DNA from 4 places in the Polaromonas sp. SP1 genome. Region 1 is predicted to be linked to each of the others. Evidence: predicted binding sites of a transcription regulator. Region 1 holds the regulator's gene; each other region holds the start of a gene.
The links. Region 1 encodes LexA, which represses DNA repair genes until DNA is damaged. Its sites were predicted from a motif close to ACTGTATNNNNATACAGT; they were not measured.

Region 1 (7,440 bases):
ATCGACCAGTTGGCAGACCTGCTCAACCCGAATGTGGTCAAGGTGGTGCTGGATGCCCGCCACACCGCGCATTACTTCAGCCGCGCGCCCATTCCGGCGGGCCGCGACTTTGCGGGCCAGGCCTGGTGGGAGGCCGGCAGCAAGCTGCCCAAGCCACTTCGGCATGTCGGCATCTACGGCTACCGCGTAGGCTTCCTGCGGGAATTTCCCCGCTTGCCCCAGTCGCCGCTGGAGCAGCTCGAATGCCTGGAGCAACTCCGGGCGCTGTGGCACGGCCACCGCATTGCCGTGCACATCACCGACGACGCGCCCGGTCCCGGCGTCGACACGCATGAAGACCTGGTTCGCGCCCGCAAGCTGTTCTCTTGACCTCCTGCGGGGGCTCCCCGTGTAAGTTGCTGTCAGGGGCGTGCATGCTATCCTTGGGAAAACGCAAGTGTGAGGCCTGCAGGACGTGCTGGCAGCCCTCAACACCCGCCAAGCAACCCCAGCGGATCATCGGCTCGCCGGCCCGGGGTTGACTTCAAGAATTCATAAAATCCGAGGACATCCATGAGACTGATTTTGTTGGGCGCGCCTGGCGCGGGCAAAGGGACGCAAGCGACCTTCATCTGCCAGAAATACAGCATCCCCCAAATTTCCACAGGCGACATGCTCCGCGCAGCGGTCAAGGCCGGAACGCCGCTGGGCATCGAAGCCAAAAAAGTCATGGACTCCGGCGCATTGGTCAGCGACGACCTCATCATCAACCTGGTGAAGGAGCGTATTGCCCAACCCGATTGCGCCAAAGGCTTCCTGTTCGACGGCTTTCCACGCACCATTCCCCAGGCCGACGCCATGAAGGCAGCCGGCGTCAAGCTTGACTACGTGCTTGAAATCGATGTTCCCTTCGAGGCCATCATCGAGCGCATGAGCGGGCGCCGCTCGCACCCGGCATCGGGCCGCACCTATCACGTCAAGTTCAACCCGCCCAAGGCCGAAGGCAAGGACGACGTGACCGGCGAGCAGCTGATCCAGCGGGAAGACGACAAGGAAGAAACCGTGCGCAAGCGGCTCGAGGTCTACAGCGCGCAAACCCGGCCCCTGGTCGAGTACTACTCAAGCTGGGCCAAGGCCGCTCCGGATGCCGCACCCAAATACCGCGCGATCAGCGGCATGGGCGGCGTGGACGAGATCACCGCCCGGGCGTTCAAGGCGCTTTCAAGCTGAGCTGATTCGACACGCCTCAAAAACAAAAGCCGTCTTGCCGACGGCTTTTTTTATGGGCTTTGTCTATGGGCGTTGTTTTGTCAGGCCGGGCTTGAGCGAAACCCATAGGCTTTGCCATCGATAAACAGGTATTCGGCGCGCAGCACCGCATCGCCCTTTTCACCGGTCAACGTGAACCCAACGATGGAGACCATGGCGCCCGGCTTGATCTCGGCCAGATTCCACGCCTGCAGCCGCGTCAGCGGCGCCAACTCGATCTCCCAGCGCTGGTCCTTTCGATTGGGCAGGACGGCCTTGGCCAGCAAGGCCCTGCCATCGACAGGCGCGGTCTGCGCCGGCACTGCGCGCTGGGCCAGGTCAGCGGGCAACTTCAGCGTTGCCGGAACGTCGATTTCAAGCTCGGCATGGGGGTTTTGCCACACTACCTTGGCCACCCTGCCCTCCAGGTAAATCGGCCTGTCCTGGTCAAAACTGCTCCAGCCGTGATGGGCGACGGCCAGCGGCGCTGCGCCGCCGGCAGCCAGGAATAACGACCCCTTCAGCACTTCACGTCGTTTCATCATCCACTCCTTTGGCCTGGGTTACAGATAGGCGATCCAGCGGCCGCAAGCCACGACAGCCAGCCAGATCAGGCTTGACAGAACCATTTGCGCGCGAGCCCAGGCATCGAGTCTGTCCAGCGACCCGCGCCCGTGAAACCATGCCGCATTACATCCGGCGGCGAATAACAGCACCATCTTCAGGGTAAAGGCCCGGTTGCTCAACAGTTCGGCGGCTTGCGAGGCAAACATCAGCAAACCGGAAGCCGCCGCGAGGGTAAAACCAGCCAGCGCCACGCTGAGACTCAGGCGGGCCAGGTCTTTCACCGGCAATCCGGCGCCCAAACCAAATACCCGCAGCTCCAGCAACACAAGGTTGCCCAGCAGCAGCGCAATCCCGCCGATGTGCGCGATCTCGAGCGCCGGGTATGCCCAGGCATGGGTCTGGAGTGCAGTGAACATCGCGACTGGCCTGCCGTCCCGCCGTCAGGCCCCGGCCATCAACTGGAGCATCAGAGCAATCCTGGCCTTGACGGGGCTCAGCCCCTGCGAATCAGGAATTTTGTCTTTTGGCGCGGGCAGCACCCGGCCATTGGGGCACCGGGTCGCGCGCACCACCTGCACACCCTCGGCCTGCGCCTGCAAAAGCGCCGCCTCCAGGTCCTGGTGCAGGGAGCCATTGCCCGTCCCGGCGACCACCAGCCCCCGCACCCCCTGCGCCTGCAGGGCTTGCACGATGGCGCCGCCGGCGCCGGCATGGCTCATGACGATCTCAACGCGTGGCCATAAAGCCGTGTCAGGCCAGTTTGCTATATTTTTAATAGCAACATGTCCATGCAGGTCCTGGGCCGGAGGCCAATTTCTTGTTAATCTGAGGGAGCCCTCCTCGACGTAGCCCAGCGGCCCGGCGTCACCCGAACTGAAGGCGTCGAGCCTGTAGGTGTGCACCTTCTGTACATCCAGGGCGCTATGGATGGCTCCGGCACATACCAGCACCACGCCTGCGGCGCCGGGGTGGCGCGCCACAGCCATGGCGTCCAGCAGATTCTGGGGACCGTCGGGCACCAGCGCTGTCGCGGGCCGCATCGCGCAGGTCAGCACAACCGGCTTGGCGGGCCGGCACACCACCTGCAGGAAATACGCGGTCTCCTCGATCGTGTCGGTGCCATGCGTGATGACAACGCCCTGGACGTCCGCCTGGGCCAAAAAGTGGCTGACGCGTGCGGCAAGCCGGGCCCACACCGCGAAAGCCATGTCCTTGCTGTCGATCTGCGCCACCTGCTCCGTCAGCACGGGGCCGGCGCCGGCCAGGGCGGGAATGGCCGCCACCAGCTGGTCGACGCCGACCTGGGCCGCGGTATAGCCGATGTTGTCTGAAGCGCTTTCGGCCCGGCCGGCAATCGTGCCGCCAGTGCCCAGGATCACAATTTGTTGACGGTGCATAGAAAGTGAGCTTGCAATCTTTTAAAAACTGGATGAAAATACAGGTACTGGATATTAAAACAGTTACCACCCGCAACCTGACAGCCTGGGCAACCCCGCAAGCCACACATCAAAGCGCCTTCGGAACTGTTCATTCAAGGAGCAACGGTTATGAGCACACTCGACGATTTTCCGCATTTTCCCTCCGAGGGCCCCAAGCTCACCGCACGCCAGCAGCAAATCCTGGAGCTGATCCAGAGCGCTATCGCACGCACGGGTGCACCGCCTACGCGCGCTGAAATCGCCGCCGAACTGGGTTTTCGCTCCGCCAACGCCGCCGAAGAGCACCTTCAGGCACTGGCCCGTAAAGGCGTCATTGAACTTGTCAGCGGCACCTCACGCGGCATCCGCCTGCGCAGCGACACCTTGCGCACCCTGAACGAATCCAGGATCAAACAGTTTTCCCTGCCGTTGCAAAGCCTGGCCCAACTCGCCCTGCCTCTGGTGGGGCGGGTTGCTGCTGGCAGCCCGATTCTCGCGCAGGAACATATCGAGCAGACCTATTATTTTGAAAGCAGCCTGTTTCAGCGCCAGCCCGATTACCTGCTCAAGGTTCGCGGCATGAGCATGCGGGACGTCGGCATCATGGACGGCGACCTGCTGGCCGTCAAACAGGCCAAAGAAGCCAAGAACGGCCAGATTGTCGTAGCCCGGCTCGGCGACGAAGTCACCGTTAAGCGCTTTCGCCGCAACAAAAACCTGATCGAACTCCTCCCCGAAAATCCCGACTTCAAAACCATTGTGGTCGAGCCCGGCGAGCCGTTCGAGCTTGAAGGCCTGGCTGTCGGCCTCATCCGCAACACCATGTTGATGTAGCCACCAATCTGGCCACGCACCAGGTGGCGGGCGTTTGGCCAGATGGCCAACACCCTGGTGCAGTGGCCTCGCCGGCAGATCTGCCGGTCCGAAATCCTGCCTGTGTAAACCTCTCTCATACAGGAGTTCATCATGGGAATTTTCAGTTTTTCACACACATCAATGCTGTCTGTCCTGCTTGGACCCGTGCATGCTTTGGCAGCCTGGTTTGTGCCCGCACAAAACGCATCCGGCCGGTTTGCCCCGCCGGCAGGCGCCCAATGCGCTTCAGGGCAATTGGTGTTGCCCTTTGGGTCTCGCCATCCATCCGGCGCCCCTCAGCGCCACGTCAGGGGCACGGCCGTTGCACCGCATCAGTCACCAGCCACTGCGGCTGGCGCCCTCACCCGCAAAAGCAGCAAACCTCCCTTGAGTTCCCCTACGCCCAGCCGGCTCAGGGTGGTGCGGGAGTTCGATTCCAATGTCGGCCCGGCTTGCGCTGGCCGCATGGTCATCTCGGGCCGCATGGCCGATGTGTGCGCGGAGCTTGAGCGCATGGCTCAGCGCGAAGCCGCATAAACGCACAGGCGTCCGGTCAAGCAACAGCGGCCCCGAGGAAGCCGCCTTCAAGAGGCGAACGTGACGTGGAAATCCGCATGCATCCGCGGCGGGCTGCGGCTCGTTTCCTTGCGATACAAAAAGAGCCCGTTCGAGCAACCCTTGCGGCCGGGAAGAAAAATCTTGCAGGCACAATATCGGCATGAATATTGTGATCCTCGACGACTACCAGGACGCAGTGCGAAAACTGAACTGCGCTGCCAAGCTGGAGGCCTACCCCGCCAAGGTCTATACCAACACCGTCAAAGGCATCGGCCAACTCTCCGTCCGGCTCAAGGATGCAGACGTCATCGTCCTCATCCGGGAGCGAACCCAGCTCAACCGCCAGGTCATCGAAAAGCTGCCCAAGCTCAAGCTTATTGTCCAGACCGGCCGCGTCGGCAGCCACGTCGACGTCGCCGCCTGCACCGAACGCGGGATTGCGGTGGCCGAAGGCACAGGCTCCCCCACCGCGCCGGCCGAACTGGCTTGGGCGCTTGTGATGGCGGCCATGCGCCGCATCCCCCACTACGTCGCGCATTTGAAGCACGGTGCGTGGCAGCAGGCGGGGCTCAAATCGGCTTCCATGCCGCCCAATTTCGGCATCGGCTCCGTGCTCAAGGGCAAAACCCTGGGCGTATGGAGCTACGGAAAAATCGGGCAAATCGTTGCAGGCTACGGCAGGGCGTTCGGCATGCGGGTAGTTATTTGGGGCCGGGAAGCATCCCTTGAACGCGCCAAAGCGGACGGCTTCGAGATCGCAGCGAGCAAAGCTGAATTCTTCGAGCAAAGCGATGTACTGAGCCTTCACCTGCGCCTGAACGACGAAACCCGGGGCATCGTCACGCTGGAAGACCTGTCGCGCATGAAGACCACGTCACTGCTGGTCAACACCTCGCGCGCTGAGCTGATAGAGCCGGAGGCGCTGATCGCATCGCTCAATCGCGGTCGGCCCGGCCTGGCCGCAATTGATGTCTTTGAATCTGAGCCCATTTTGCAAGGCCATGCGCTGCTGCGGCTCGAAAACTGCATTTGCACGCCCCACATCGGCTACGTGGAGCAAGACAGCTACGAGCTGTACTTCGGCGCAGCGTTCGACAACGTTGTCAATTTCATCAAGGGCACGCCCACCAACATCGTGAACCCCGGCGCACTGCAGGTGCGCCGCTAAGGCGCACGAGCGTGGGAGTTGAGGGGAATAAGGGGCCGAACCGGGCTTTATTCCTTTTGCGCCAGAACAGGAAGATCCAGGTCGAACTCGATCAGGTTGTCCCCGGCGGCATTGGTCGAAGGCAAAGGCGACTCCGTCTCGAAAGCGTCCTGACTCAAATCGATATCCAGTCCCAGCCTGGATGAAACCGGTGGCCGGGTCAGGTCGGCCGTCATTTCCGTAGGAAGTGGTGGCGGCGCCGTGTTGTGAAACCGCGCGGACAAAGGCTGGATATCGGTATGGCCAAAAGTGCTGGCGCGAGGCAAGGCGCCATTCCCATCCGGTGCTGAAAGTCCCGCATGACCGCTCGGCCTGGCTCCCTCCGGCTCTTTCGGGCGGGCGATGATTTTCTTCGCGATGGAATGAAGCAGCAAAAGCTCGCGATAGGCCGCGAGGCTGAAAACCTCACCTCTCGAGTCGGGCTTGCGAAAAATAGACTCCTCAAGAACATCCAGCACTTTGGGTGTCGGCCACAGCGACTCAATGCGCGTCAGCGCCTCGACATAGAACTCCAGCCCGTGCGTGTCCATGGCGTAGTCGTCAAATGCCGGGACCTGGGCGTTGAACATCCGGTGGAACTCCTTGCGCAGCGCCTCGTAATCGTCGTGGCGCCCCAGCTTGTGATACAGGTCCAGCAAGTCCAGGTAGATCAGCGCACTCGTTTCCACGTTGTCCATCGTGTGGTGGCGCAGCACTTCCACCGCCTTGTCGGTGTGGCCCAGTGAAAGGAAGAAGTCCGCCTGCTGCTGCACGTCGAAAAGCTCTTCAGCATTCACAATCCGCGGCATTCCGCTCAAGCCGCCCAGGCTTGGCAAAAACTCCGGATAGTCCCTGGATTCACCTGGCTTCGCAGGCAAGGCAGGCTGCGCTGGAACCTTGGCTTGCGGGTTTTCAGGGCCAAGCTCATCCAGGTTGAGATCCATCCCGAACTTCGAGGGAAGGTCGATATTCGCCGGAGCGCCGCCGCCCAGTGGCTGCAAACCCGACTCCGCGCCAACCGCAAAATGACTCTTTGTGCCGGACTTGCCGCCGTCCGCAGGCTCATCGCCCCACCACGCGCGTCCGTGCAAGCCCTGCCTGTGCTGCCGGTTACGCGTCCACAGAAAGGCGCCAGCCAACAGTGCAAGCAGCAAAAACGCAGCCAGGCCGTACACCAGCCAATTGTTGTAGCGTTCACTGCGCGCCAGTGCAAGCTGGCCCTGCAGCTCCGTGACGGCGTTTTCCGTCTTGCGGCTTTGTGCCAGCATGCCGGCGACGTCGGCCTCCAGGGACTTGAGCCGCTGGCTGTCGCGCGCCATGTCCTGCGGCTGCGCGCTGAGCGCCTGCCATAAGGCCGCAGCCGCAGTCCTCTGCTGGGCATCGGTGGTCGGCACCGAAAGGAGCTCCGGCGATGACCGAAGCAAAGGATCGCGATCAATGGTCAGGTCAATCGGATCCAGTTTGAGGCGTGGGCGGGATGATCGTGCCGGCTGGGGGGCGGTTTTGCCGGCTGCACGTGCAACGGGCGCTGCCAGCAAAGGTGATGCGACGGCCGGCCGGCTTTCAGATTTTGCTGCTGGGGTTTTGCGCGGACGGGCCGGCGCCGCGGCGTCTGCTTGCCCGCTACCC
Region 2 (7,440 bases), 310 kb from region 1:
GATGCTGAACATGCGCCTGCAAGCGTCAATGAAAGTCCCGGCTGGAAGTTCCCAGCCGCCCCAGCAGCGGCGTGAGGTCTTCCAGCCGGCTTGCCACCAGGTTGCGCACCGCGCCGTAACCTTTGGCGGTGCCGCTTTCCTCGCTGCGTTGCCACACGCCGTGCACCGCCAGCAGGCGCGAGTGCAGCAGCTCGGCGCGCTGCGCTTCGCGCAATGATTTCCACACGATGACATTGACCGGGCCGGTCTCGTCTTCCAGCGTGACAAAGATGGTGCCGTTGGCGGTTTGCGGCTGCTGGCGCACGGTGACGATGCCGCAGCCGGCGACCTCCTGGCCGTCGGGCAAGGCGTTGAGCTGGCTGGCGGTCAGCAGGCCGCGCCTGGCCAGGCGGGCGCGCAGCAAGGCCAGCGGATGGCGGCGCAAGGTCAGGCCCGTGGCGTTGTAGTCGAACAAAATGTTTTCGCCTTCGGGCGTGTCCGGCAGCACCAGCGGCGCCTCGTGCGTGGGCACGGCCTTGAGCAAGCCCGGCGCCGGCTTGATGGCCGAGGCTTCCCAGACCTGCTGGCGGCGGTGGCCGGCCAGCGGCAGCAAGGCATCGGCCGCGGCCAGGGCGTTGACCTCGAGCGAGCCCAGCTGCGCGCGTGAGACCAGGTCTTCGGTCGAGGTAAAGGGCGCGTCCGCCCTCGCCTGCACCAGCCGGATCACCGCTGCTTCAGACAGGCCGGACACCAGGCGCAAGCCCAGGCGGACGGCGGGCTGGTCTTTATGGATACCTGGGTATTGCGATGGAGGTGTGTTCTCAATAGGCTCCAGCGTGCAGTCCCATTCGCTGTGCATCACGTCGACCGCCCTCAACTCCACCCCGTGCCGGCGCGCGTCCTGCACCAGTTGTGAGGGTGCGTAAAAACCCATGGGCTGCGAGTTGACCAGCGCGGCCAGGAAACACGCCGGCTCGTGGCACTTGAGCCAGCAGCTCACGTAGACCAGCTTGGCAAAACTGGCGGCGTGGCTTTCAGGAAAACCGTAGTCGCCGAAGCCCTTGATCTGGCTGAAGATGCGTTCGGCAAATTCTTCGCTGTAGCCGTTTTTCACCATCGCGTTGACCAGCCGGGCGTGAAACTTCCCGACGCCGCCTTTTCGCTTCCAGGCGGCCATGGCGCGGCGCAATTCATCGGCCTCGCCGGGCGTGAAGTCGGCCGCAATCATGGCAACCTGCATCACCTGCTCCTGAAAGATGGGAATGCCCAGGGTGCGTTGCAGCGCGGGGTTCAGGGACGGGTACTCGGGCTCGACCTTGCCGCCGCCGCGCTCCAGCTCCCGAGCCTTCAAATACGGATGCACCATGCCGCCCTGAATGGGGCCCGGCCGTACGATGGCGACTTCCACCACCAGGTCGTAATAGCAGCGCGGCTGCAGGCGCGGCAGCATGGACATCTGCGCACGGCTCTCGATCTGGAAGACGCCCGTGGTGTCAGCCTCGCAGATCATGTCGTAGGTCTGCGGGTCCTCCAGGGGAAGGGAATGCATCTCATACTGCGTTTTCCTTGTCCGGTTCACCATTTCCAGGCAACGCCGGATGGCCGAGAGCATGCCCAGCGCCAGCACGTCCACCTTCATCAGCCCGATGTCTTCCAGGTCGTCTTTGTCCCACTGGATGATGCGGCGGTCTTTCATCGACGCCGGCTGCACCGGCACCAGCCGCGTGAGCTTGCCTTGTGTCAGCACAAAGCCGCCCACGTGCTGGCTCAGGTGGCGCGGGAAGGCCGGGCGTTCCTTTTCGCGCTTTTTGCGGTCATCGGCCTCGGCGATCTCGTCTTCCTTGTCCGGATACACCGCCATCAAGAGCCGCGCCAACTGTAGCCACTGCAGCACCGGCCCGATATCGGCCTGCACCTCGGCCTCGCGGATTTTTTCTTCCAGCACCTGGCTGCCGTCAAACCAGAAATGCTCTTTGGCATAGAGCTCCACCGTGTCGGGGTCTATGCCCAGGGCCTTGCCCACGTCGCGCACGGCGCTGCGCGAGCGGTAGCTGATCACGGTGGCGGCAATGGCGGCGCGGTCATGGCCGTACTTTTCATAGATGTACTGGATGACCTCTTCGCGCCGCTCGTGTTCAAAGTCGACATCGATGTCGGGCGGCTCGCTGCGTTCGCGGCTGATGAAACGCTCGAACAGCAGCTTGCTTTCCGACGGGTCAATGGCCGTCACCGCCAGGCAATAACAGACCGCCGAGTTGGCCGCCGAGCCGCGGCCCTGGCAAAGGATGTTTTGGCTGCGGGCAAAACGCACGATGTCATGCACCGTGATGAAGTACATCTCGTAGCCGAGCTCCTCGATCAGGGCCAGCTCCTTGCCCACCTGCCGCCGTATCTTGTGCGGAATGCCGTGCCGGTAACGCTGGTGCGCGCCCTGCCAGGCCAGGCGCCGCAGGCAGTGCGCCGGGCTTTCGCTGCGCGGCACGATGTCTTCCTGCGGGTAGCGGTACAGGCTGCGGATTTCATCAAGGTTGAAGCAGCATCGGCCGGCGACCTCCAGCGTGGCGCGCAGCAGGTCGCGCGGGTAGACCTCGGCGAGCTTCATGCGCTGGCGCAGGTGCGCTTCGGCATTGGCCTGCAGCTCAAAGCCGCATTCATGCACGGTGCAGCCCAGCCGGATGGCCGTCAGCACATCGTGCAGCGGCTTGCGTGAGCGGATGTGCATCAGCACGTTGCCGGCCGCCACCAGCGCGATGCCGGTGCGCCGGCCGGTTTCGCGCAGCTGCGCCAGCCGCAAGGCGTCGTCCATGCCCTGCAGCAAGGTCACGGCCAGCCAGGCGCTGGCGCCGAAACAGGCTACCGCCCACTGGGCATGGGTGCACAGGCTGTCAAGCTCGATGGCGCCGGGCAAGGGCGAGAGCAAGACCTCGCAGTGCGACAGCACCGAAAAATCCGTCTCGCCCAGGGCCACGCGGTAGCTGCCCTTTTCAATCCTGTCGCCCACCTGGCGTGCCGTGGTGATGAACTCGCACAGGTTGCCCCAGCCGGTGGCGGTGTGCGGCAGCACCACCAGGCGGAAGGCGTCATGCCCGTTCCGGTCCTTGACCAGGAATTCGGCGCCCGGCAGCAGCTGGATGAACACGCTGAGTTTTGCCAGCGCCTTGGCCGCCGTATGCGCCCGCACCACACCCGCGACCGAACATTCGTCGGTGACGGCAATCGCGCGGTAGCCCAGCTCGGCCGCGCGCACCACCAGCTCCTGCGCATGCGAGGCGCCGCGCTGGAAGCTGAAATTGCTCAGCGCGTGCAGCTCCGCGTAGTCGGGCAGCCGAGGGGTTTCTGACAAGGCGTCGGGCAGCATCGCAGCAACTCAGGCAAAAAAACCGTGCAGGTACCAGTGGTGCCGCGGCTGCAGCGCCGCCGTGCCGTCTGAGGCCAGCAAGGCCAGCCGCACGCTGTAAACCCAGAGCAAGCTGCCCTGCTCGCTGCGGTAGATGTAGTAGTCGCGCATCGCCGGCGGTGTCTGGCGCTCGGTATGCACCTGGTGGGCGCCCTCGCTGGGCGCCAGCCAGCCGGTGGCCTCCAGCCGCTGCGGCCCGGCCAGGCGCGTTAGCGGGCCCTGGTAGACCGGCTTGTGGCCTTCGGTCGCCAGGCGCAGCGGCTCGGGCAGCAGCCAGCTCGGGTACAGGGCTTCAACACGCGGCGCCGGCGCCGCTGGACCGGGTGAATTTTTCAAGCGTTTCAGGCCTGTAGCCAAGGCGGTGCCTGCGCCACCCGCTATCGATTTAATAGCGCCACGGGCCTCCACCCAGCGCTGCATGTGTTCCGGCCGGTGGTCTTCGCACGGCTGCCAGGCCTGCACCCGCGCATCGCCCAGGCGCGCGCTCAGCCGCTCGACCAGCTCCACCGCGGTGTCGCCCTGCTGGCGCGCTTCCATCAGCAGGCTGCCGGTGGCCGCCGCCGAATCGGCCAGCAGCTCGGTCGCCAGCGACTGCAGGCTCACGCTGTGCACCGGCGCCGGCAGCTTTTGCTGCGCCAGGTGCTCGGCGATCAGGCGCGCCACATGGCGCAGGTCTTGCGCGGGCTGGGCGGTGCGGATGTCGAGCTCGCCGGTGGGCGGCACGTCGCGGCGCGGGTCCAGGTGCCAGGTGATCTTCAGCGCGCACAGGCCGCTCTGGCGCCCCAGCAGCCAGGCATGCAGGTGCACCAGAAGCTGCTCGACACCCGCCATCAGCGCCGGGGCGTGGGTGACCAGCGCGTTGAGCTCGAGCTTTTCCTCAAAGTGCTCAGGCAACACCAGCCACGCGTAGTCGTCTGGCGCGCTGCCCCGGGCGCGGTCCAGCGCCGCCAGCAAGCCGGCGCCAAAACGCCGCGCCACGCCGTCACGCGGCAGGCGCAGCAGGCCGTCCCAGCTGCGGCAGCCGATGCGCTCCAGCACATCGAGGTGCGGGCGGGCTGCCGTCAGGGTGTGCAGGGGCAAGTCGGCCACGCGGGTTTTGCGGGTGGCGGCGCCGCTTTTTTGCGCTGAAAGCTGCAGCCGCAGACGGGCGATTGCTATCAAAGATGTAGCGCCTTGTGCAAGCACAACCTGGGCTGGAGCCCGATTTGATTCAAAAAACAGGTGCAGCTGGCGCTGCAGCTGTTCCGCCAGTTTGGCCAGCCCGCCGAAGAGGCGCAGGCTGCCCGTCACGTCCATCAGCACGGTTTCGTCCACCAGCGCCACGCGCGGCGTGAAGCCCAGCGCGATGCTGGCCGCGGCCCGCTGCACGGCAGAGGCATCCAGCAAGGCCGGCCCAGGGGAAGCCGCCTCAGTGGTGATCGAGATGTGCAATGCGATCCAGCAAGGCATGAATCGGACTTTCGGGTGAAGTGACGGGAAGCGACACCAGCGAAGGCAGCAGCATGGGCGCCACGTCCTCGCGTTGGCGCCGCGCCCTTTCACGGCTGGCCGCCAGCAGCGCCGACAGCCGGGCCGGCCGGGTGTCGAGCAGCAGCGGCGCGGCCAGCGGCGGGCCGCGGCGTTTAAGCACGTGCACAAGCAGGTTGCCCGCCTCGGCCGCCGCACCTTCAAGCAGCAAACGCAGCGGCGCCGGCGAGGACTCCTGCTGCGCCCGCAGCGGCCTGAAGACAAATAGCAGCTTGTTGTGCGCATGGGCGGCGATCTGCAGGCGGCGCAAATGCGCGCTGCGCGCATCGGGCAGCCAGGCCAGCACACTGTGCACGTCGCCGCACTGCAGGGCTTCACGCGTGGCCCACAGAAGAGACGGTGCATCACCCGGTTTGCCATGAATGCTGAGCAGCCGCTGCATCGAAAGCCGGCGCGCGCCCAGCGCCGGCCCAAAAGGCAGGTGCGGCGCACCCACCATCACCGTCAACAGCCCGGGTGCCTCTGCCTGCAAAGCGGCCAGGGCCGGCGCCACCAGGCCCCATTCATACAGGCCCGCCTGCGGCTGGAGCACTTCAACCAAAGCGCCCTGCGGCCAGCCGCCACCCGGCAAAGCGCCGTCCAGCGCCGCATAGCCCGTTGCCGCCGTTTGCAGGCTCGCACTGCCCAGCTCGCCGGCGCGCCATACGTGGGCGAGGTCCGGCAAGGCGCGGTCCAGTGAGTTGGGGGAAAGCATGGCGGCAGGTTCAAATGGGCGAAAATACTGTATTTATGTACAGTATATTGCCGATTCAAACCTTGGCAAATATGCCGGATTGGCCGACTCAACACGGGGCCAAATGGATGCCTGGCCTCAATCCATCCATGCCGCCGGGAGTGAATTCATCCCGGACGGCGACCGATCATCGACTGATCGGCAAAGTGCGTGGGCCTTAACGCTTGCGCAGCTGGCGAGCCATCAGCAGCAAGCCCACAGCCGCAATCGCCACAAAACACAGGAAAGACCAGTTGGCAATCGACAGGCCCAGGAAGGTCCAGTCAATCTTGGTGCAGTCGCCGCTGCCCTTGAAGATCATCGGAATGGCGCGCTTGAGCGGAAAGGTTTCGATCATTCCGTAAAAGTCACGCCCGCAAGAAGCGATCTCAGGCGGGTACCACTGCAGAAAGCTCTGGCGCGCCGCCACAAAAGCGCCGAAGCCGGAGAGCAACACCATCAGGCCCGAACCGGCCACCAGCAGGCCGCGGCTTTTGGCCATGGCGGTCACGCCGGCCACCACCGCCACCAGCACCAGGGCATAACGCTGAACGATGCACATCGGGCAAGGCTCCAGGCCGACCACATGCTGCAAATACAGGCCAAACGCCAGCATGGCCACACAGGCGACAGCGACCAGGGCGAGCACACGGCGCGGCATGGCATCGAAATACGTCAAAAGCATCGGAACCCTCTTTTTTGAATTGGCGTGAGCGTGATTGTGAATTGTCCGATGGTTCGTGGCTTTTGGACCGGCATTAGTTCCTTCGAGCCACAAAATCAGGGCCAATCTTTGTCTTTTTGTTGCCGGGTTTCAGGGCGGCTTGCCCGCATTTGTCCTACAGGTACGGTGAATCGGCGCGCGTAAATTTCAGGATCGAACCGCTCGCTGGCCGGGCTGAACCACACCAAGGAGATGTCATGGAAATACACCGCGGTCGCCTTGTCGACCACATCCATCTACGGGCCCACGACCTGGCCGCCAGCAAGCGCTTTTACCGCGCCGTGCTGCAGTCACTCAACAAGGCACAGGCCATCATTGAAGACAAGGCCTATTTCTCGGCCGACGAGTTATGGATAGACCAGGCCGACGGCCCTACTTCGCACGTCCACCTGGCCTTCCGGGCCAAAGACCACGCAGAAGTCAAAGCGTTTTACGAGGCGGCCCTGGCCGCAGGCGGCACCGACAACGGTGCGCCGGGTGACCGCAAATACCACCCCGGCTACTACGCCGCCTTTGTGCTGGACCCGGACGGCAACAACATCGAGGCCGTGTACCACGGGCCTTTCACGGCTTCGGCTGAGTCGGTGGTGATCAAACCTGCCTGACCAGGCGCAAGTCCGGCAAGGGGCTGCGGCCGGCGGCAAAATGCGCCTTGAATGATTCCAAGTCTTTGCCTCAAGGAGCAGTAGCCATGTGCCGCAACATCAAGACCTTGTTCAACTTCGAGCCGCCCGCCACCGAGCTCGAAATCCGCGACGCGTCGCTGCAGTTCGTCAGAAAGCTCAGCGGCTTCAACGTACCGTCCAAGGCCAACGAAGCCGCGTTTGACCGCGCGGTGGAAGAAGTTGCGGCCTCTGCGCGGGTTCTCATCCGGACATTGGTAACCAACGCCGAACCGCGCAATCGGGAGGTTGAGGCCGAACGGGCACGTACCAGGTCAGCAATGAGGTTTGGCACGAGCCGGTAGCCGGAGCCTGGCTTGCATCAGTCACCGCGGCGCACACCACTGTGGTTTATATCCTCGCCATGCGTACCAAGGCAACCCAGCCCTTGCAGCGTTTCCTCCACAGCAGTGTCCAGCGGCGTGCGCGGCTCCGCACC
Region 3 (7,440 bases), 730 kb from region 1:
ACCCGGCGTTTCAGGAAGGGCGGATAAGAGGATTGGGCCAGCATGTCCGTGTCGTGGTTGCACTCCAGCAGCAAGGCATCACAAGCGGCAAGATGCGCCATCACGTGGGCGGTGGCGTGGCCAAGATCCGTCAGGATGCCCAGCTTGGCCGAACCGTCGGTGCAACTGAGCTGCAGTGGTTCACGCGCGTCGTGGGGCACGGTAAAGGGTGTGAGCTGCATGCCGCCCAGGTCGATGACCTGGTTATCGCGTGCCGTGCGAAGCAAGCCGTCAAAATCCGGCGACCCAATGGCGGCGTGGGTGCCGCGGCTCATCCAGACCGGGATGCGGTAGCGCAAGGCCAGTGACCGCGCGCAGCCAATGTGGTCGCCGTGCTCATGTGTCACAAATACGGCGTGGATGTCTTGCGGCTGCAGGCCGGCTTCACCCAGGCGATAGAGCAGGTGCTTGAGGCCCAGCCCGCAATCGATGAGGACACGCAAGGGAGCGGTCCCCACCGCTTCGACCACTGTGGCATTGCCCGAACTGCCGCTGCCCAGGCTTTTGAACCTTAACACCGCGGTGGAAGACCTCTGTCTGGGGAGCCGGGCCGCGAGCGGGTTCTTATTTCAGGTCGTCGGCGATCACCTGCACAATGCGCTGCGCATTGGCAGACGCTTCAGGCGCGCCCTGGGCGTTAAGGACCGCCACCGTGGTGCTTTCACCCTGGCTCTTGACGGTGATCTGGTACTTCAAAGGTGGTACGGCAGCAGGGGAGCCGCTGAACAGCTTGCTGAAGAAACCAGGTTCGGTCTTGTTTGCGACGGGCTCGACATAACGCACGAAGTAAGTACCTTTGCTGCGGTCGCGGTCTTCGACGGTGAAGCCGGTGCGGTCCAGGGCCAGGCCGACCCGGCGCCAGGCGCGCTCAAAACCTTCGTCGATCTGGACGACAGGCTGGTTGTTGACGGTGGCGATGCGGGAGGTCTGCCTTGGCGTGCCGGCCGCCACCAGGGCTTTTGATTGCTCTTGCGTCACGCCCAGTTTGACCATCAGGCGGCGCAGGAATTCGGCCTCAAGTTCAGGGTCTGCGGGGCGGGGCTGCCATACCGTGCTGTCGCCGGTAGACGCGCCGCTTTTTGCGCCGGTGATGACTTCCACCATGCCGCGGTGGCTGACATAAATTTCGGTGCCGCCGTCGGTGCGGCGCTCCAGCCGGGTGCGGAACTTGTCGCGCTCGCCGGTCGAGTAAAGGCCGTCAAGCACTTTGCCCAGGGCGCTGCGGATGAAGTCTTGCGGGAGCTTGGCGCGGTTCTCGGCGTAATCTGTTTCCATGATGCCGAGGTTTTCCTGGTCTTGCGACAGCAGGAAGCCGCTCTCCAGCCAGAAATCACGGACAGGGCCCCAGAGCTTGTCGGCGGGACGGTTCACGACCAGCCAGCGCTGGCTGCCCGCGCGTTCAATGCGCACGTCGCCCACGCTCACCGCTGCGGTTTGCACCGCCTGGGCGGGTTGCCCCACCTGGTAGTTGCTGGCGGACACCGCCGTGCCGGGCACCACGTAACGGGTTTCACGGCTGAGCTGCGTGAGGTCGGGAGGAACATCCAGGGATGGGCCCTTCGCGCCGCTCGTCTTGTAGTCGACGCGCTCGCCGTCCATGACATCCCTGAGGGTGGAGCAGCCGGCGAGCAGGCTGAGGGCAACCAGTGCAGACACGGTTGCGGTGCTCCGGGCTTTTGAAAATGCAGGACGTGTTGACGATATCTTCACTTGGGTTCCCTTAAAAATCAGATCAGGCAAGTCAAATCAGGCCGCAGGCGCGCAGCGCGCCTTCGACGGCAGCTTCGTTCGAAGTTTCCAGCGGCGTCATCGGCAGGCGCAGCGTGCCACCGCAAAGGCGCATGCGGGCCATGGCCCACTTGACGGGAATCGGGTTGGCTTCGACAAAGAGGTTTCGATGCAGCGGCAGCAGCTTTAGTTGCAGTTCCATGGCGCGCCGGGCGTCGCCTGCCACGGCGGCAACGCACAGTTCGTGCATGAGGCGCGGCGCGACGTTGGCCGTCACGCTGACATTGCCCTGGCCGCCGCACAACATCAGCGCCACGGCGGTCGGGTCGTCGCCGGAATACACGGCAAAGCCCTTGGGCACTTCCTTGATCAGCCACTGCGCACGTTCGATGTTGCCGGTGGCTTCCTTGATGCCGACAATGCCGGGCACCTGGGCCAGGCGCAGCACGGTGGCATGCGCCATATCGGCCACGGTGCGGCCGGGGACGTTGTAAAGCACGGTCGGCAGGTCGCCCACGGCCTCGGCGATCGCCTTGAAGTGGCGGTACTGGCCTTCCTGGGTGGGCTTGTTGTAGTAGGGGACGACCTGCAACTGGCAGTCGGCGCCGACCCCTTTGGCGAATTTGGCGAGCTCGATGGCTTCGGCGGTGGAGTTCGCGCCGCAGCCGGCCATGATGGGCACGCGCTTTTTGGCCTGCTCGACCGACACCCGGATGATTTCGCAGTGCTCTTCGACATTAACGGTAGGGGACTCGCCAGTGGTTCCCACCACGCCAATGCAGTCGGTTCCCTCGGCGATGTGCCAGTCGACCAGCTTGCGCAATGTGGGGTAATCAACGCTGCCGTCTTCGTGCAAGGGCGTTGCCAGTGCAACGATGCTGCCAGTAATGGGTTTCATGCTTTGCTTGTAATCGTTCGCGGCCTGGGGAGGGTCTGGCCGCATGACTGCCGGCCGGCTCCAGAAAGCCAATCCTGCATTCTACCCAGAGCCTAGGGCAGTAAATACCGGGCCGGGGCGGGCAAACCCGCAGTCGCGGGGGCGTCACGCACGGCGGCGATGCGCTGGATGAAGCGCGGCGGGGTTTCATGGAAACCTTCTTCGAAAGCCACCACCCGCAAGCCTTGGCAAACCTCGAGCAATTCACCGGGCCGCAGCAAAAAGTCGGGCCGCGACGGCTTGCCGACCGTTTCATTGCCCTGCGTAAAAGTTTCGTAAATCAGCACGCCGCCCGGCGCGAGGCTGGCCACGAGGGTAGGCAGCAGCGGGCGCCAGAGGTAATTGGTGACGATGACGGCGTCAAACTGGCGGCCCGCAAAAGGCCAGGGGCCGCCTTCGATATCCGCCACCACGGCTTCAAAGGCCGTGGCGGGAAGCTGGTTTGCTATGAAATCGATAGCGTCTTGTGCACGATCCACAAGGGCCAGAGGGTGATTTCGTTCATAAAACCAGCGTGCGTGGCGTCCGTGGCCGCAGGCGACGTCCAGCACGACGCCGCGCTTGGGCACCAGGTGTGACCAACGTTGCACCCAGGCGGAGGGCGGCTCCGTTCCGTGCAAAGCTCCCGTCATGTTGGTTTGACGTCGTCTTTCAGCGCCGCCAGCGCCATCGCTTCCACCCGGCCGGGCGCAATCAGCTTGAGCCAGCGGCCCAGCTTGCCCTTGGCCGTCATGACGACTTCGCGGTCCCGGCTCGCCATGCCCTGCAGGATGAGGCGGGCGCATTCTTCGACGCTCATGGCGCCGTCTTCTTTCAGGCCGCTGGATCCCGCCGGCACGCCGGCCGCATTGAAGCCGCGGTGCCGGATGTTGGTGGCGACCACGCCCGGGTAGGCCGTGGTCACGCTGACGCCGGCACCCTTCATTTCGGCGCGCAGCGCCTCAAAAAAGCCCACCATGGCAAATTTGGTGGCGCTATAGGCTGTGCGGCCCGGCACGCCGATCAGCCCGGCCAGGCTGGACACGGCCACGATGCTGCCGCGGCGCAGTTTCAGGTGCGGCAAGGCGGCATGGGTGCACCACACGCTGCCCCACAAATTGATGCGCATCAGCTGCTCATACCAGGCAAGATCTTCGGCTTTGACGTCTTCCAGCAGGGCCTGCGCCGACATGCCGGCGTTGTTGATGAGCGCGTCGATGTGGCCGAAGCGCCCGGCGGCGGCGTCGATCAGGTGGCGGCATTGGGCCTCGATGGAGACATCGGTTTTGACGACCAGTGTTTGTGCGCCGCGCGCGGCGCATTGGCCAGCGACCTCCTGGAGCAGCGCTTCGTTGCGCGCGGCCAGCACCAGCGCCACGCCGGCGCCGTGGGTTTGGGCGAGTTGCCGCGCCATCTCGGCGCCTATGCCGTCGGAAGCCCCTGTAATTACTATCGTTTTCATAGCAGCTAGTGCACGTGTTTATTGGGCTGGAGCCCGAAATAACTTAAAAATTCCGGGCCGGCCTTACTTGGAACGCAAGAGTGCAAAGGCTAGAAGCAGGCCCAGATCTGGTTGGCGAGTGTGACCAGGAAATCGGGCCGTGTGTAGAGGGCAAACACCCCCAGCGACGCGATGATCGCGAGCGCCCACAGGCCGATGGTTTTGGCCATGTCAGGCCCCTTGCGGCAGTTTGCCGAGCCCGCCGCGAACAATCGGCGTCTCGCGTACCGGCAGGTTCACCAGCGCGGCAAACACGCCCAGCGCAATGGCGATGTACCAGACGATGTCGTAGCTGCCGGTGCGGTCATATAGATAGCCGCCCAGCCAGACACCCATGAAGGAGCCGATCTGGTGGCTGAAGAAGATAAAGCCGCCCAGCATCGACAAATGCTGGATGCCGAAGATCTGCGCCACCACCGCATTCGTCGGCGGAATCGTCGACAGCCACAAGAGGCCCATCAGGCTGGCAAAGATATACACGCTCAGCGGGCTGAGCGGCGCGGCCAGGAACACGGCGATCACCACGGCGCGCGCGAGGTAGATAAATGCCAGGATCTTGCGCTTGGCGATTTTTTGGCCCAGCGAGCCGGCAATGTAGGTGCCAAAAACATTGAAGAGGCCGATCAGCGCCAGCGCGTAGCTGGCCACCTGGGGCGACAGGCCCTTGTCTTTCAGGTAGCTGGGCATGTGCACGCCGATAAACACCACCTGGAAGCCGCAGACAAAGTAGCCCGCCATCAGCAATTGAAAGCTCGGGTATTTGAAGGCTTCGCGCAGCGCCTGGGCGATGGTTTGCTCACGCTTGGCGGGCTGGCCGCCGGTAAAGCCGCCTTCACGCAGGCCCAGCGCCAGCGGCGCGATCAGCAGCACGGCGCCGCTGAGCACCAGCAGGGCTTCCTTCCAGCCCAGGCCGCTGATCAGGAAACCTTCGACCGGCACCATCAGGAACTGGCCGAAGGAGCCCGCCGCCGCGGCCACGCCCATGGCCCAGGAGCGTTTTTCAGCCGGGATATTGCGCCCGATCACGCCGTAAATGACGGCGTAAGTCGTTCCGGCCTGTGCCGCGCCGATCAGCACGCCGGCCGTCAGGGTAAACAGCAAGCCGGTCGGCGACAAGGCCATGCCGACCAGGCCCAGTGCATAGAGCAGGGCCCCGACCACGATCACACGGAAGGCGCCGAAACGGTCGGCCGCCATGCCGGCAAAGATGCCGAAAATGCCCCAGGAGAGGTTTTGCACCGCCAGCGCAAAGGCAAATGTCTCGCGCGTCCAGCCCTGCGCCTGGGTGATGGGCTGCAGCCAGAGGCCGAAGCCGTGGCGTATGCCCATGGAGAGCGTGACGATGGTGGCGCCGCAGATCAGCACCTGGAGCATCGAGAGTTTTTTGGTGTCGGAGGTCATGGGTGGGTCGCCGGACGGCGCAAAAGAAAGCGAAAAGTAGCTATCCGCCGACTGTAACGAAAATGGCAAAACGCTGCCGCCGGGCTCGCTGTTCGTGCGCAGCGAAGGCCTAGGACCGATCCCGCGAAAACGATCAGCAATAGCGTGGAGCTGTACGTCCATACAGTGACTTTCGCAGCCCCGACTACAATTGCGGCAATTCTTTCATCTGCCATGGCTGACAAACTACCCACCGACTATTCCGAAGGCTCGATCCGCGTGCTCAAGGGCCTGGAGCCCGTCAAGCAGCGCCCGGGCATGTACACCCGCACCGACAACCCCCTGCACATCATCCAGGAAGTGCTGGACAACTCGGCCGACGAAGCGCTGGCCGGCCAGGGCAAAAAAATCAAGGTCACCCTGCACACCGACGGCTCGGTGAGCGTGGAAGACGACGGCCGCGGCATCCCGTTCGGGCTGCACCCGGAAGAAAAAGTGCCGGTCATCGAGATCGTCTACACCCGGCTGCATGCCGGCGGCAAGTTCGACAAGGGCAAGGGCGGCGCCTACAGCTTCTCGGGCGGCCTGCACGGCGTGGGCGTCAGCGTGACGAATGCGCTGTCCAAGCGGCTCGAAGTCACGTCCTACCGTGAAGGCATGGTCGCCCACCTGGTGTTCTCGGGCGGCGACGTGATCGAGAAGCTGCACCTGCGCAAAAACGGCGAGGGCGACCGCAAGACCGGCACCACCGTGCGCGCCTGGCCCGATGCCAAATACTTTGAGTCGGCCACGCTGCCCATGGCCGAGCTCACGCACCTGCTGCGCAGCAAGGCCGTGCTGATGCCCGGCGTCACGGTGACGCTGACCAACGAGAAAACCAAAGACGTCCAGACCTGGCTTTACAAGGGCGGCCTGCGCGACTACCTGATGCAGACGCTGACCGGCGACCCGGTGATCCCGATGTTCGAGGGCGAAGGGTTTGCCGACGCCTCGCACGAAAGTTTTGCCGAAGGCGAGGGCGCGCAGTGGTGCGTGGCCTTCACCGAAGAAGGCCAGCCGGTGCGCGAAAGTTATGTCAACCTGATCCCGACCAGCGCCGGCGGCACGCATGAAAGCGGCCTGCGCGACGGCCTCTTCAATGCCGTCAAGAGTTTTGTCGACCTGCATTCGCTGCTGCCCAAGGGCGTCAAGCTCCTGCCCGAAGACGTTTTTGCCCGCGCCAGCTATGTCCTGAGCGCCAAGGTGCTGGATCCGCAGTTTCAGGGCCAGATCAAGGAGCGCCTCAATTCACGCGATGCGGTGCGGCTGGTGTCCAGCTTTGTGCGCCCCACGCTGGAGCTCTGGCTTAACCAGCACGTCGACTACGGCCGCAAACTGGCCGAACTGGCCATCAAGGCCGCCCAAACCCGCCAGAAAGCCGGCCAGAAGGTCGAAAAGCGCAAGGGATCCGGCGTGGCCGTGCTGCCCGGCAAGCTGACCGACTGCGAAAGCCGGGACCTGGCGCACAACGAAGTCTTCCTGGTCGAGGGCGACTCCGCTGGCGGCAGCGCCAAGATGGGCCGCGACAAGGAAAGCCAGGCCATCCTGCCCCTGCGCGGCAAGGTGCTCAATACCTGGGAGGTCGAGCGCGACCGCCTCTTTGCCAACACCGAAATCCACGACATCGCGGTCGCCATCGGGGTCGACCCGCACGGCCCGAACGACACGCCCGACCTTTCGGGCCTGCGTTACGGCAAGGTTTGCATCCTGAGCGACGCCGATGTGGACGGCTCGCACATCCAGGTATTGCTGCTGACCCTGTTTTTCCGCCATTTCCCCAAATTGATCGAATCGGGTAATGTCTATGTCGCCCGGCCGCCGCTGTTCCGGGTGGACG
Region 4 (7,440 bases), 690 kb from region 1:
ACCGGCGTGCACGGCAACTACCTCGCGCCATCGATTCGCGCCGCCGGCATGGACCCGGACAATTTGCCCGAAGGCGACGTCAAGACCATGAACTTCGGCGGCGGCGAAGGCAGCAAGTCCAAGGCCTGGAAAGACATCTGGGGATGCGGCCAGGGCATTGGCTCCGTCAGCAAGGTGCAACCCGCTGCGGACTACATCGCCCAGCTCAGCCGCGAATATGAGCAGGCGCGCCAGCGGGTCTGCGCTTAATTACTGTCCGTTTCATGAATCCGTTCGGGCTGAGCCTGGCCTGCCCTGAGCTGCCTGTCCTGAGCTCCGTCGAAGGGGTCGAGGGGTCGCAGCTTTGTCCGCCATCAGAGCCGCTCGCCCTGAGCCTGTCGAAGGGTTCGCCTTACGGGCAAAGCTTCGACAGGCTCAGCCCGAACGGCTTCGATGGTTGGCGCTTGACTCTCTCGACTTGATGACAGCCCCAACACGCATCCCCGGCATCGATGCCCTCAAGGGCCTGGCCTGCGTCCTCATTGTTCTGCATCACCTGGCCTTTTACGGCCCGATGTCGGATGTGGTTCACCCCTTTGCGCCCGCGCTGATGGGCTGGCTTTACGGCTACGGCCGCATGGCCGTGCAGGTCTTCCTCGTCGTCAGCGGTTTCCTGGCGGCCGCCTCGCTGGCGCCGCAGGGCGTGGCGGTGTTTGATTCACCCGCCCAACTGATCCTTCGCCGCTACTGGCGGCTCGTCAAGCCTTACCTGGTAGCGCTGGCTGTCAGCGTGATGGTGGCCGCACTCGTCAGGCCCTGGTTTGCGCATACATCCGTGCCTGCAGCGCCCACGCTGCTGCAGCTTCTGGCCCATGTGTTTTTGCTGCAAGACCTGCTCGGGCAGGAAGCGCTTTCCGCCGGCGTCTGGTATGTGGCCATCGACTTTCAGCTGTATGCGCTGGTGGTTCTGGTCTTTGCGTTTGCACGGCGGTTTCAGTTTCAGCAGGGCGAAGATGGCGATGCAGCGCACCCCACATCCACCTCGGCTCAGCTCGGCGTAAGCCTCATCTTGCTGCTCGCGCTGGCCTCGCTGCTGTTCTTCAACCGTGCGACGGCCTTCGACATCACCGCCCTGTATTTCTGCGGCTCCTACGCACTCGGCATGCTGGCCTTCTGGGCATCCCGCAATCTGGGCGCACGGCGCGGCTTCTGGTTCGCCACCATGGCGGTCATGGGTGCTCTGGCCCTGGCGCTCGATTTCAGGGGCCGCCTCGTGGTCGCGCTGGTCACCGCCTTCGGGCTGGTGGGGCTTTCCAGTCTTCAATCCGACGCCTGGCCGGTGCGCTGGCTGCAGCAGCGCCGCCTGGTGCAACTTGGCCGCATCTCGTACTCGGTGTTCCTCATCCACTTCCCGGTGTGCCTGTTGGTCAACGCTGTCGTTGGCTACTTCTGGCCAACGCAGCTTGCTGCCAACGTGGCGGGTTTGCTGTTGGCGTTCATGCTTTCGCTGCTGGCTGGCAGCGTGCTCTACCGATGGGTAGAGTGCCGGCCCGTGCTCGAGGGCCATGGCTGGATTCGCCGCATTTTTGCGAACTAAAAACGGCTCTAGCCCAGACGCCACCTGGGCATCTAGCTATCAAATTGGTAGCGCAGCCGGTTGCGGCCCAACGCACAGGCTCAGCGCCTGAACATCTCCAGCTTCAACTCCGCAGGCTCGCCCAGCCATGAGGCATGCGTCGTGTGGTCCGCCAGGTCATCGCCGGTCAGGCCATGCACAAACACATCGAGCCCTTTGCGTTCGCTCTCCAGCCACGGGATGAGGCGGTCAAACTTCTCACTGTCAAACGCCAGCTGGCAGCTCCACCGCGGATGCGGCCCGACCTCGCGCTCATGCACACGCCCCACGGCCACGCCAAAAAGCTCGCCCGCCTTTTCGCACAGCGCGCGCGCCTGCTCGGTCTTTCCGGGGCCGAAATAAACATGGGCGTGATAGCGGGCGAAGAGGTTTTCGGGGCGTTGGGTCATGGGTGGCGAAATGCGTTGTCGCTGATCTGGGAACCCATTATTTGCGGCCTGCGCAGGCTGTGTTGCGAAAGGGGCTTTGACTGCATATACTGTATATATATACAGTTTTTACTCGGCCATTTCCAGTCTCCACACGCCCATTTCCAGGCAACCCACCATGTCCGACGCCACCATCCCCATCCACGCCATCAAAGGCCGCGGCACGGCCACGCGCATGCCGCACCGGTTTGAAAAAGACGTGCGCAGCGCGTGGGACGACGGCTGGGGCACGCTGGAGGGCGATGCGGCGGGCGAGGCGCCGCGGATTGAAACCAGCGTGACGATGGAAGACGCGCGCAGCGCCATCGTCGGCAACGACTCGCCGGACATCTTTTTTGACTACAGCATCAACCCCTACCGTGGTTGTGAGCACGGCTGCGTGTACTGCTATGCGCGGCCCACGCACAGCTATCTCAATCTTTCGCCCGGGCTGGACTTTGAAACGAAGATCATCGCCAAGCGCAACATTGCCGAGGTGTTGCGCGCCGACCTGCGCAAGCGCAGCTATGTGCCGCGCCTGCTCAATATCGGCTCGGCCACCGACTGCTACCAGCCCGCCGAGCGCGAGCTGCGCCTGACGCGCAGCATCATCGAGGTGATGCAGGAAGTGAAACACCCGTTCTCGCTGATCACCAAATCCAGCGGCGTAGAGCGCGACCTGGATTTGCTGGCGCCGCTGGCCGCCGACAAGCTGGCCGCAGCCTACGTGACCATCACCACACTCGACGGCGAGCTGGCGCGCAAACTGGAGCCGCGCGCGGCCGCGCCGCACCGGCGGCTGCGCACCATTCGCACGTTGGCAGAGCACGGCATTCCAGTCGGCGTGAGTGTGGCGCCGCAAATCCCGTTTGTGAACGACGACATGGAGCATGTGCTGGAGGCGGCCTGGGAGGCGGGCGCGCGCAGCGCCTTCTACACCGTGATCCGCCTGCCCTGGGAGGTGGCGCCCATCTTCAAGGAATGGCTGGAGCTGCACTACCCGCAGCGCGCCGCGCGCATCATGGCCCGCATCCACGAGATGCGCGGCGGCAAGGATTACGACGCCGATTTCGCCACGCGCATGAAAGGCCATGGCCTGTGGGCAGAGCTGATCAAGCAGCGCTTTGAGAAAGCCTGCAGCCGCATCGGCTTTAACCGCCAGCGCATTGAGCTGGACCTGAGCCGTTTTCAACCGCCAGGCCCGCCCGGCACGGCGGGGCAGGGCAGCCTTTTCTGAGGGAAGGCTATAGTCCAAAAAACGTGTGCATCACACCTCATGCCGTCTAAAGATAAAAGGAGTTCATCTTGGCCCTAGAGTGGAAATATTCATCGGAAGGCATGACCGCTGCGGACTGGGAAGAGTTGTCGAACCTCTACCGCATTGCGCCGCTCGGCGAGAAGAAGCCCGCCGACCTCCAGCTTGTGTTTTCCAACAGCATGTTCAAGTGTTTTGTGTATGACGCGGGCAACCTGATTGCGGCCGGGCGCGCCGTCGCAGATGGAAAAGACTGCTCTTACATCTGCGACATCGCGGTTGCACCCGACCGCCAGGGCTCTGGCCTGGGCAAGGAGATGGTGGCGGCGCTGGTGCGGCTTTCCCAGGGCCACAAAAAGATCATCCTGTATGCGGTGCCCGGCAAAGAGCCGTTCTACCGCAAGCTCGGCTTCAAGCGCATGGCGACGGCCATGGCGATCTTTGCCAACCAGGAGCAGGCGCTCAAGGACGGCTTGCTCACCGACAACTGAGCGCGCAGGGATTCACCCAGGTGGAAAGCACCCGCATCCTCATCAGCCTTCAGGAGCAGACCCTGCGCCTGTTCCGCAGCAGCGAGCTGCTGCGCGAATACCCGGTATCCACCGCCCGCAACGGCGCAGGCGAAATGCAGGGCAGCGCCTGCACGCCGCGGGGTCTGCATGTCGTCCGCGCAAAGATAGGCGCGGGCCGCGAGATGGGCACGGTGTTTGTCGGTCGCAGGCCCACGGGCGAGGTGTGGAATGCCGAGCTGGCCGAAGCCAATCCGGAACGGGACTGGATACTCACCCGCATCCTCTGGCTGTGCGGCCGCGAGCCCGGCAAGAACCGCTTTGGCGAGGTCGACACCATGCGCCGCTATATCTACATCCACGGCTGCCCTGACGATGCGCCCATGGGCGAGCCCTTGTCGCATGGCTGTGTGCGCATGCGCAACGCCGATGTGGTTGAACTGTTTGATCTGGTGGCGCCCGGCACCGAGGTGGTGATCGACTGTTAACGCAGGTAGCTTCGGTTCAGCCGCACTTCAAGCTTTTTCTGCAGCGTCTCAAACGAGGCGCTCATCGCCCAATAAATGCCTGCTGCCGCCAGGTACAGCGGAAAGGGCTGGAAGGTCGTGGCAATCACTTCCTTGGTCGCCAGCATCAGCTCGCCCACCGCAATCACCGACACCAGCGAGGTGTCCTTGATCAGGCTGATCAGGCTGTTGGAGAGGCTGGGCACGGCCAGGCGCAGGGCCTGTGGGCCGATCACGTAGCGCAGCGTTTGCGCCTGCGTCAGGCCCAGGCTGCGGGCCGCATTCCACTGGCCGTGTTCCACGCCGTTGATCGCGCCGCGAATCGTCTCTGACAGGTAGGCGCCTACGTTCAGGCTCAGGCCCAGGATGCCCGCGCTGATCGGGTCGAACTGGATGCCGATGCTGGGCAGGCCGAAGTAGATGACAAAGAGCTGCACCAGCAGCGGCGTGCCGCGCATGCAGCTGACATACAGCGTCGCAAACTGCGAAAGCACGGGCACCTTTGCCAGCCGGGTGACGGCCACGAGGGTGCCGATGATGGCACCGAAGAAAACAGACGCTACCGCCAGCAGCAGCGTCCACGCCGCTCCCTTGAGCATCAGCGGCAAAGCGTCGCGCAGCAACTGGGTCAAGCCGGTCAGGTCCATACGGGGTCTCCACAAATAAAAACCCCGGCGCAGAGCCGGGGTGTATCAGGCACCTGCCAAAGGGCGGCGCGCGGCTGATCGAATGTTACTTCGCTTATTTCGTTGCGACAGGCGGCTTGCTCACGTCGCGGTCAAACCACTTGGTGGAGATCTTCGCGAAGCTGCCGTCGGCCTGCAGATCGGCCAGGGCCTTGTCGATGGCGGCCTTGAACTTCGGGTTGTTCTTCACGAAAGGAATGCCGGACTTTTCCAGGTCGCCGACCGGCGCGCCGGGCTTGAGCGGCAGCTTGGTCTGCTTGACGATGTAGGGGATCAAGAGGCTGTCGTTCAGCGCTGCGTCGATACGGCCCAGTGCCAGGTCCTGCAGGTACTCTTGCGCGCCTGGGTAGGTCTTGACGTCGATGCCGCCCACCTTCTTGGCGATGTCGGCGTAGTTGGTGCCCTGGCCGAGGCCGAGCTTTTTGCCTTTGAGGTCGGCCAGTGATTTGAACTCGCGTTTTTCGTCCTTGCGGATGATCAGCTGCGGGGCCGAGATGGTGTAGGGCTCGGAGAAGTCAAAGGTCTCCTTGCGTTTGTCGGTGATGCCGACCTGGTTGATCACCACGTCGTACTTGCCGGCCTGCAGGCCCGCAAGGATGGCGCTCCATTCGCTGGTCGAGAACTCGGCCTTGACGCCCAGCTTTTGCGCGAGCGCATTGGCCAGTTCCACTTCAAAGCCGGCGAGCTGGCCGCCTTCCTTGTAGTTAAAGGGCGGGTAGGTGCCTTCGAGTGCGACCTTGAGTGTGCCGCGCTGCTTGACGGTGTCGAGCAGGTCGGCGGCGCTGGCGCCCAAAGCGAGTGTCAAAAGGAGCGTGGAAGCGACAGCTTTACGGATATTCATATTCAACCCTTGCATAAGAGAATTGTTATTGAGATGAAAACTGAATATTAAATCTGCCGCCACTTTGGTGCATGGCGAGGGCCAAAGGCCCTACAGGGAATCCGGGTGCTTCACGCGTGGCGCATACCGGCTCAGGGCTTGGTGCAGTTCGCGTAGATATCCAGCGCGGGTTTGTAGACACTGGTCTGCACATTCATCAGGCCGAGCACTGAATGAAAGTAGTTGTCGTGGCTCACCATGGTGTCCAGCTGTTGTTTCAGGCAGGCAGTGGTCAGCTTGTTGCGCTGCTCGAATTCGGGCGAGAGCCAGGTGATCCACGGCACGCGCTTTTGCACTTCAGGCGCAATGCCCCAGGGCATGCCGTGGAGGTAGAGGTTGTTCTCGCCCAGCGACTCGCCGTGGTCGGCCAGGTAGAGCAGGGCGGGTGCACTGCGCGCTTCCTGCTTTTTCAGCCACTGGATGGAAGAGGCCAGCAATTTGTCGGTGTAGACGATGCTGTTGTCATAGGCATTGAGCAGGCCTTCGCGGCTGCAGCTTTGCAGCGCGTTGTCGGTGCACTCGGGCAGGAATTTTTTGTCGGCTTGCGGCGAGCGTTTGTAATACGCCGGGCCGTGGCCGCCCATCTGGTGCATCACCACCACCACGCCTTTGGCGCGCCGCTCGGCCGGCAATGCGGCGATGCGCTCGTCAATGCCGTGCAGCATCACTTCGTCAAAACATTCGCCGCTGTCGCACAGGCCCGGCACCTTGAGTGCCACCGTGTTCACGTTGGGCACGCGGTCGCACACGCCTTTGCAGCCTGACTGGTTGTCGATCCACAGCACGGCCAGGCCCGCACGCTGCAGCACGTCCAGCATGCCTTCGTAGTTGGCGGGCCGGGAGTCATAAGCCTCGCGGCCGAAATTGGAGAACATGCAGGGCACCGATGCTGCGGTGCTGGTGCCGCAAGACCACGCATTGCGCAGGCTCACCACGTCTTCTTTTGCGAGCAGGGGGTTGGTGGGCCGGCCGTAGCCGTTGAGCGAAAAGTTGGCGCTGCGCGCTGTCTCGCCCAGCACCAGCAGCAGTAACGGGGGCTTGGTTTGCGCGGTGTAGCGGGCCCCCAGTTTGGCGTCTTCACCCAGCGGCAGCACGATGGATTCGTCGCGCTGGAAAGGTTTGGCCGCGATGGAACCCAGCGCGTAGAAGGAGTTGAGCGGGTTGATCAGGTAGCGCACATGCGTGTAGTTGCGCATGACCGAGGCGATGCTCTGGAAGAACAAAAATACCACCAGCACCAGCAGCACGCAGGCGCCTGTGGAGGTGGCCGCGTTGGCGAGCACTTGCCGCGCGGCGCCGGCGCGCCTGACTTTTTGCCGCCACACAAAAATCATCGGCAAGACCGCCAGCACCAGCACCGTGGCCAGCAGGCGCCAGTTCATCAGGTCGCGCGTTTCGCGCACATCGGTCTGCAGCGTGTTGACCATCATGGTCTTGTCGATGACGACGCCGTAGGCCATCATGAAATACGCGCCGAAAGCGGCCGACAGCAAAAAGAGCGTGACGGCCGGTTTGAGCGTCCAGCGCCAGGCCAGCAGGCTGAGCAGCGCCGTGGTGGCCAGTGCAATCACCAGCACCAGGG

Region 2: a site for LexA is predicted at 5,624-5,641, ahead of imuA (translesion DNA synthesis-associated protein ImuA). Genes of this name have one in related genera too.
Region 3: a site for LexA is predicted at 5,735-5,752, ahead of DT070_RS14245 (DNA topoisomerase IV subunit B). Genes of this name have one in related genera too.
Region 4: a site for LexA is predicted at 2,093-2,110, ahead of DT070_RS14375 (PA0069 family radical SAM protein). Genes of this name have one in related genera too.

Annotation. Positions count from the first base shown of each region.
Region 1 is NZ_CP031013.1:3,705,418-3,712,857, forward strand. Features, by position in the region: gene kdsB (3-deoxy-manno-octulosonate cytidylyltransferase) at 1-369, shown strand, start outside; gene adk (adenylate kinase) at 553-1,209, shown strand; gene DT070_RS17590 (DUF6152 family protein) at 1,290-1,772, opposite strand; gene DT070_RS17595 (hypothetical protein) at 1,791-2,210, opposite strand; gene DT070_RS17600 (asparaginase) at 2,235-3,191, opposite strand; gene lexA (transcriptional repressor LexA) at 3,342-4,046, shown strand; gene DT070_RS21640 (hypothetical protein) at 4,455-4,604, shown strand; gene DT070_RS17615 (D-2-hydroxyacid dehydrogenase family protein) at 4,786-5,793, shown strand; gene DT070_RS17620 (hypothetical protein) at 5,841-7,440, opposite strand, start outside.
Region 2 is NZ_CP031013.1:3,392,362-3,399,801, reverse strand. Features, by position in the region: gene DT070_RS16210 (error-prone DNA polymerase) at 26-3,337, opposite strand; gene DT070_RS16205 (DNA polymerase Y family protein) at 3,347-4,825, opposite strand; gene imuA (translesion DNA synthesis-associated protein ImuA) at 4,785-5,597, opposite strand; gene DT070_RS16195 (disulfide bond formation protein B) at 5,794-6,300, opposite strand; gene DT070_RS16190 (VOC family protein) at 6,537-6,944, shown strand; gene DT070_RS16185 (DUF2277 domain-containing protein) at 7,031-7,306, shown strand; gene DT070_RS16180 (NAD-dependent epimerase/dehydratase family protein) at 7,324-7,440, opposite strand, start outside.
Region 3 is NZ_CP031013.1:2,977,749-2,985,188, forward strand. Features, by position in the region: gene DT070_RS14215 (MBL fold metallo-hydrolase) at 1-557, opposite strand, end outside; gene bamC (outer membrane protein assembly factor BamC) at 604-1,695, opposite strand; gene dapA (4-hydroxy-tetrahydrodipicolinate synthase) at 1,781-2,665, opposite strand; gene DT070_RS14230 (bifunctional 2-polyprenyl-6-hydroxyphenol methylase/3-demethylubiquinol 3-O-methyltransferase UbiG) at 2,758-3,336, opposite strand; gene DT070_RS14235 (SDR family oxidoreductase) at 3,333-4,145, opposite strand; gene DT070_RS14240 (MFS transporter) at 4,356-5,585, opposite strand; gene DT070_RS14245 (DNA topoisomerase IV subunit B) at 5,799-7,440, shown strand, end outside.
Region 4 is NZ_CP031013.1:3,018,361-3,025,800, forward strand. Features, by position in the region: gene DT070_RS14360 (nitronate monooxygenase family protein) at 1-249, shown strand, start outside; gene DT070_RS14365 (acyltransferase) at 461-1,576, shown strand; gene DT070_RS14370 (DOPA 4,5-dioxygenase family protein) at 1,657-2,004, opposite strand; gene DT070_RS14375 (PA0069 family radical SAM protein) at 2,162-3,259, shown strand; gene DT070_RS14380 (GNAT family N-acetyltransferase) at 3,328-3,768, shown strand; gene DT070_RS14385 (L,D-transpeptidase) at 3,789-4,274, shown strand; gene DT070_RS14390 (amino acid ABC transporter permease) at 4,271-4,939, opposite strand; gene DT070_RS14395 (transporter substrate-binding domain-containing protein) at 5,034-5,819, opposite strand; gene DT070_RS14400 (phosphoethanolamine transferase) at 5,951-7,440, opposite strand, start outside.